3 regions of the Pantoea sp. X-Soil-YNGN-844 genome follow, and region 3 is predicted to be linked to each of the others. Evidence: riboswitches for the same ligand, from Rfam matches in the RefSeq annotation. Region 3 holds a riboswitch; each other region holds the start of a gene.
What was found. Region 3 has a riboswitch for thiamine pyrophosphate ahead of tenA (thiaminase II). Riboswitches for the same ligand answer to the same signal wherever they lie in the genome.

Region 1 (2,262 bases), on a different replicon from region 3:
AGCAAGGCCCGTCCCTGCTCGCGCATCTCCGCCTCATCGGTGGCGATAGCGCAATCCAGCAACGCCGCCGCTTCCGGCAGATTAGGGGTGATCAGCGACACCTGTGGTAATAACTGCTCACGTACGCTGGCCACGGCGTCTGGCGAGAGCAGCGCATCGCCACTTTTCGCGACCATCACCGTATCCAGCACCACAAATGGGATCTCAGCACGCCTCAACCGGGCCGCAACCTTTTCCACAATCGCCGTTTCAGACAGCATGCCGATTTTTGCGCTGTCGATACGCACGTCATCCAGTACCGAATCGAGCTGGGCAGCCACAAAGTTCGGTTCAATGCGATAAACCGACTGTACGCCCTGCGTGTTCTGCGCCACCAGTGCGGTAATCACACTGGTGCCATAAGCGCCCAGGGCGGAGAAGGTTTTCAGATCGGCCTGAATACCTGCGCCGCCGCTGGGATCGGTTCCGGCAATCGTCAGAGCATTAATGCGCTTCATGCTCCACCTCCAGCGTCCAGAGTGCATCAATAAATGCGGTGGCAAAGCTGCCCGGCCCGGCTGCCTGCGCCGCCGCCTTTTCCCCCGCCTGGGCCATGACCTGACAGGCTGCCGCCACGTTCATCAGCCGATCGCCCGGCAGAGCACTGAATCCCGCCACTACGGCCGAAAGTGCGCAGCCGGTCCCGACCACCCGCGTCATTAACGGGCTTCCGCCGCTGATGGCGAGGATTCGCTGACCGTCGGTGGCATAGTCCACTTCGCCGGTGACAATGACCAGCGTGTGCCAGGTCTCAACGAGTTGCTGTGCCGCATCGAGTGCTGCATCCGCCTGATGCAACGTATCGACACCGCGCCCGCCACTGGCCTGCTGCGCCAGCGCCAGAATCTCTGACGCATTACCGCGGATCACCGCCGGTTGCTGGCTGAGCAGCTGCTGACAGAAGTCACTGCGCAACGTCAGCGCGCCGACGGCGACCGGATCGAGTGTCCAGGGGGTACCCGCCTCACAGGCGGCGGTGACGGCAGCCTGCATCGCCTGCTGACGCTCGCGGGTTAAGGTGCCGACGTTAATCAGCAACGCATCGGCAAAGCGGCTGAACTGTGCCGCTTCGTCAGCATCGATCACCATTGCCGGTGAGGCATTGAGTGCCAGCAGGACGTTGGCAGTGAAATTCTGGACCACGTCATTGGTCATGCAGTGCACCAGCGGTGACTGACGGCGGAAAGTGTGCAGAACGGGCGCGAAGTGCGCAGCAGAAAGGTGTTGAGATTGATGTGTCATCGTAGCTCCCAACCGGCGAACAAGAAGGCGAATGCGGTCAGGCATCAGACTTCCCTACGCTGGCATTATCCAGATCAGGTAATACGGGTATTTCTCAGCCTTCACAAAGAAGGGCACCCCGAGTCGTGTTACGGCTTGCAGCATAGGAGGGCTGTGCAGCGAAAGCAAGCGACGCAAGCCTGGAAAATAATCGGAACTGGAACAATTCACATGATCCCGATCAACTCTCAGCAGTACAAAAAAAGGCTTAATGCTGCGGGTTAACGAGATACCTCTTTATAGGTAGCCCTGTTTATTACCCTGACGGGTAATATTTTCCGCAGGGATTCTGGTAACCCTATAATAATTAACCTGCCCGCAGCATCATCGTAAAAAACACTTTATTTCAGTGAGTTAATAAACTTCTGGAGCGGAACTTCATACTATTCAGGATGTATGATGCGATTATCAGCGCTTATTCCTCACCGCCATCGATGGCTGGATATTATTATTGAACGTCGGGGTGCTATCGCGCCAAATGGCAGATCTTATCTTTCCACCTATATTTCCGCACACTGTGCGGGCTGCGGCGAAATCATTCATCGCGTCTATTATCGCGATATCAGTGACCAGCAGGCACGCCGCTGGTTAGGCTAGCGTCCCTGCTGCGCTCAATCCGGACACCGTTATAGTTAACAGTTAGTTAGCAATTTGTTAGTCTGGTAACTAATCATCGTCTGACCAGACTCTCCCTATGCCACTGCTGTTTGAAAGCCTTAGCCATCAAATTTATCTGTCAGCTCCGCTGTTTATCCTGATTTTGCTGGGATACTGCCTGACGCGCCTCGGAAAATGGCCCGCCAGCATCAGTGAAGGGATGAACCGCTTTGTGTTTAACGTCGCGCTGCCCTGCATGCTGTTTCGGGTGATGAGCACCTTCTCGCAAAGTCCGCCGGTGGATGCGCGTCTGCTCCTGGCCTTCTTCGGCAGTTGCCTGCTGGT
Region 2 (2,262 bases), 270 kb from region 3:
CTCCACAATGCGCGCTTCAGCCAGCGCCGGATGCAGACTGTAAGCCGCGCTCAGCAACTCCATCATCGCCCTGGCGCTGATCGGGCTGCTGTCGTGACTTTCGACCATGGTGGCTCCGAGCATGAAGTGGCCTCCGGCACGCGGCACCAGATAGCAGGGAAAGCGCGGATGCAGCAGACGGACCGGACGGGAGAGCTGAACGTCATGCGTGTGCAGGATCAGCATTTCGCCCCGAACGGCGCGCAGAGCGGGCTGCTGATCAAGAGCGTGGATGCCGCGGCAGTCGATGATTTTGCCGCCGGGTTTGCCGCTGTGAATGGGTACGCCAGCCTCCTGCAGTGTGATGCGCAGTTGCTGCAGTGCGCGGCGCGGATCAAGATGCGTCTCTGCAGCAAAGAACAGGCCACGCGCAAAGCGATTTTCCAGCGCCGGTTCGATGTCACCGGGCGCGACCCACTGATGCTGCTGCGTCATGCTGGCGAAGCGCGTCAGTTCGCGGCTATCACGCGGCGGCGCAACCACCAGCGTGCCCTGCTTCTCCACGCCGTCGACGCGTTTCGCCCACCATCCGGCAGCGTGCTGGCCCCATTCGATGACCTGGGGCGGCGCGCTTTCTGCTTCGCACCAGGGCGCAAGCATGCCCCCCGCCCAGTGCGAGGCGGCACGACAGTCAGGCTGCGTAATGACTTCAACGGCTTCTCCCCGTTCCAGCAGTAGCGTGGCGACACACAGCCCGGCAACGCCGCTGCCGAGCACCGACCAGCGGCTCATGGTGTCCACCGGAGAGGAAGAGAGTGATTAAGAATGAGATGTTTCACTTTGGCCTCGTTATCGGTTAACGAAGACCCGTGATACAGAGGGAATAGGCAAAGACGTCGCGAACACGCGCCTGCGGCAAGTATCGGATGCGATACCCGTCTTCCTACGCCAGTATCAACTGGGTCAGGTTCTAAGGGTCGCTAAGCCGCGCACTGCGCTATTAGCCTCTCAGTCTCTCTGGCGAGACTCCCCTGACGGCTTTAGTTGTAAGTTAAGCGGGCAGCTTCGTCAAGCCGCGTGCGTGAAGACAAGTCAGAAATCCGGGGGATAGGTGCAGGCGTTCACTGTAAGTGCAAAGACTCAGCATTCGCAGATGAGATAACAGAGAAGTGCTGAAACGGCAGGCGCCCTAAAGCGCCTGCAGCGATTGTGTCACCACGTCGGTTATTTCACGAATACGTGGTTCAGCGCGGCGATAATAGGTCCACTTCCCGACTTTACTGGCTTCAACCAGTCCCGCATTGTGCAGAGCTTTCATACATAACGAAGTAGCGGGCTGTGATAAGCCCGCCTTGTCCTGGATGAGGGTGGCACAGACGCCATACTGAGCGAAGGGATAGAGCTGAGAATAGCCCGCAAACGCTTCGTCAGGATTTTTAAGCCACTTCAGCACTGCCACCCGGGTTGGGTTGGACAGTAACTTCAGGGCATTTTCGGGGGACATGCCGCCTCACATAAGATCAGGATTGAAAAACAGGATAGTCAGTATAGCCTTTCTCAGTGCCGCCATACAGCGAGGCGTGATCAACGGGATTCAGCGGATGACCTGCTTTAATACGTGCCGGCAAATCGGGATTCGCAATAAACGAGCGGCCAAAACCCGCCAGATCGCCCCAGCCTTTATCCAGCATACGCTGTGCTTTTTCCGCCGTGTAGCGACCAGAATAGATGATCGGAGAGCGGAATGTTTCACGCAGCGCAACCCGGAAACTCTCTGGCATATCCGGGCTATTATCCCAGTCCGCTTCGGCAATAGAGAGATAGCCAACTTCCAGCTCATTCAGCAGCTGCGCGGCGTGGATATAGGTCGCATGGGGATCGCGTTCAACCAGGCCAAGATAGACGCGCTCTTCGTCGGTACTCGAAAACAATGGCGCAAACCGCACGCCAACACGGTGGCTGCCAAATACCGCGCTGACCGCCTCAACAACTTCACGCAGGAAGCGCAGACGATTATCTGCTGAGCCGCCATATTCATCCGTGCGGAAGTTAGTGTGCTCCGAAATAAACTGGTTAATCAGATAACCGTTGGCAGAATGCAGTTCCACACCGTCAAAACCCGCCTCTTTTGCATTTTCTGCCGCACGTCGGTAAAGCGCCACGATCTCTTTTACTTCCGCGTTGGTCAGTGCCCGTGGTTCGCTGGGTGCAGTTAATATCCCCGCACCGGGTCCGGTTTCGATAAACACCCGGACGTTATCGGCGGCGATGGCTGAAGGGGCG
Region 3 (2,262 bases):
CGCCAGCGCACTGGTCACGCGAATCGCGCATGAAGTCAATCCGGCGAATCAGGTCGGCTGTATGCTGGCTGGCGGCAACTTCTATCCGTGGTCCAGCAAACCGGAAGATGTCTGGGCAGCGCTGGAAAAAGATCGTGAAAACCTGTTTTTCATTGATGTGCAGGCACGTGGTGCCTATCCGGCTTACGCTGCGCGCGTGTTCCGGGAAAAAGGCGTCACGCTTGAGATCGCTGACGGCGATGCCGAAATCCTGAAAAATAGCGTCGACTTTGTCTCGTTCAGTTATTACGCCTCTCGCTGCGCCTCGGCGGAAATGAACGAGCAGAACAGTAGTGCTGCTAATGTGGTGAAATCCCTGACCAATCCCCATTTGCCACGCAGTGAGTGGGGTTGGGGCATCGATCCGCTGGGCTTACGCATCACCATGAATATGATGTACGACCGCTATCAGAAGCCGCTTTTCCTGGTAGAAAATGGACTGGGCGCGCGCGATGAAATCGATGCGAATGGCGAGATCAATGACGACTACCGCATCAGCTATCTGCGCGAGCATATCCGCGCCATGGGCGATGCCATAGAGGATGGTGTCCCGGTGATCGGCTACACCAGCTGGGGCTGCATCGATCTGGTTGCCGCCTCAACCGGTGAAATGAGCAAGCGCTACGGTTTCGTCTACGTTGACCGCGACGATCTGGGCAACGGCACGCTGGCGCGCACGCGAAAGAAATCGTTCTGGTGGTATAAGAAAGTGATTGCCAGTAACGGGGCAGATCTTGCGTGACATTGTCACATAAAAGTCATATCTGAATGACCTGTCCCGCATCAGCCGTGCCGGAGCAGAACGCTCACGCATACATTGTGCTCCGGCAATAATTGTCGTATAACGAATGCCTCCGAGGGGTGTCCTGTAATGGGCTGAGATGGTGCAAGCCGAACCCTTTGAACCTGATCTGGGTCATGCCAGCGAAGGGACGGGTCGGCAGATTTTTCTGCCCTATCTCCTGCACTATCCCCTGTTCCAGACCGTATGCCCGGATCTCCCTGCTACTGGAGATCCTATGTTACATCCGCTTTTCAAAACCGGCTTTTATGGACGTCTGCGCCAGCAGGCGGGCACGCAATGGCACGATTATGTCAGACACAATTTTGTGCAGCAGCTCGGTCAGGGTACGCTGCCACCCGCCGCTTTCCGCCACTATCTCACCCAGGATTATCTTTTCCTGCTGCACTTCGCCCGTGCGTGGGGGCTTTTGATCAGCAAACTCTCAGAACCGGCTGCATTACGCAGCGCGACGGCATCGCTGAACGCCATTATCAGCGAACTGCCGCTGCATCTCGTTTACTGCCAGCAATGGGGCATCAGCGAAGAGGCGATGGCGAGCGAAACGGAGGCAATGGAAACGCTTAATTACACCCGTTACGTGCTGGACGTGGGTCACACCGGAGATGCGCTGGAGCTGATGATGGCGCTTATGCCATGCGTCGCCGGTTATGCGGAAATCGGCCTGAGGCTGCTGGAGGATCCCGCGACCCGCTTCGAGGGCAATCCTTACGCGGCATGGATTGATAATTACGGTGATGAGTCCTACCTGGCGGGCGTCGGTTCTTCACTGATGCTGTTTGAAACTCTGGCTCAGCAGCGCGCCGGTGAACAGCGTATTAACTCACTGTCGGAGATATTTACCACCGCAACCCGACTGGAAGCGGCATTCTGGCAGATGGGGCTTAATTATGCTGACTGTCTGCAGGTCAGCTCATGACGCTGATGAACACTGCCGTGCCGCCGGGTATTTCCGTTCGCCAGCTCTGCCTGACGCTGGATCAGCAGCAGCTGTTCAGCGAGCTTAATCTGGAAATCGCGGGCGGTGCATTTACCGCTTTACTGGGTGCCAGCGGCGTGGGTAAAAGCAGCCTGATGCGGGTGATTGCCGGTCTGACGCCGCCCACTTCGGGACAGATTAACGGCAGCGATGGTCTGCCGCTGGCCGGGCGCATCGCCTGGATGGGTCAGCAGGATTTGCTCTATCCGTGGCTGACGGTGGAACAGAACGTCTGCCTCGCCAGTCGTCTGAAAGGTGAGAAAGCCGATCGCGACCTGGCGCAGCATCTTCTGGCGCGGGTGGGCCTGAGCCACTGTGCCCGTGCGCGACCTGCAACACTTTCGGGCGGCATGCGTCAGCGGGTAGCGCTGGCGCGTACCCTCTACACCCGTCAGCCGATTGTGCTGATGGATGAGCCCTTCTCCGCGCTGGATGCACTGAC

Region 1: it holds a riboswitch for thiamine pyrophosphate, as region 3 does, so the genes downstream of both, thiM (hydroxyethylthiazole kinase) here and tenA (thiaminase II) in region 3, are expected to answer to the same signal.
Region 2: it holds a riboswitch for thiamine pyrophosphate, as region 3 does, so the genes downstream of both, AC6I8C_RS20815 (FAD-dependent oxidoreductase) here and tenA (thiaminase II) in region 3, are expected to answer to the same signal.

The regions. Positions count from the first base shown of each region.
Region 1 covers NZ_AP036007.1:2,696,498-2,698,759, forward strand. Annotated here, with positions in the region: gene thiD (bifunctional hydroxymethylpyrimidine kinase/phosphomethylpyrimidine kinase) at 1-497, opposite strand, end outside; gene thiM (hydroxyethylthiazole kinase) at 484-1,281, opposite strand; TPP riboswitch at 1,316-1,412, opposite strand; gene AC6I8C_RS12590 (hypothetical protein) at 1,720-1,917, shown strand; gene AC6I8C_RS12595 (AEC family transporter) at 2,015-2,262, shown strand, end outside.
Region 2 covers NZ_AP036008.1:428,316-430,577, forward strand. Annotated here, with positions in the region: gene AC6I8C_RS20815 (FAD-dependent oxidoreductase) at 1-771, opposite strand, end outside; TPP riboswitch at 903-1,022, opposite strand; gene AC6I8C_RS20820 (ArsR/SmtB family transcription factor) at 1,169-1,483, opposite strand; gene AC6I8C_RS20825 (alkene reductase) at 1,500-2,262, opposite strand, start outside.
Region 3 covers NZ_AP036008.1:161,495-163,756, reverse strand. Annotated here, with positions in the region: gene AC6I8C_RS19590 (6-phospho-beta-glucosidase) at 1-781, shown strand, start outside; TPP riboswitch at 887-989, shown strand; gene tenA (thiaminase II) at 1,059-1,760, shown strand; gene AC6I8C_RS19580 (ABC transporter ATP-binding protein) at 1,757-2,262, shown strand, end outside.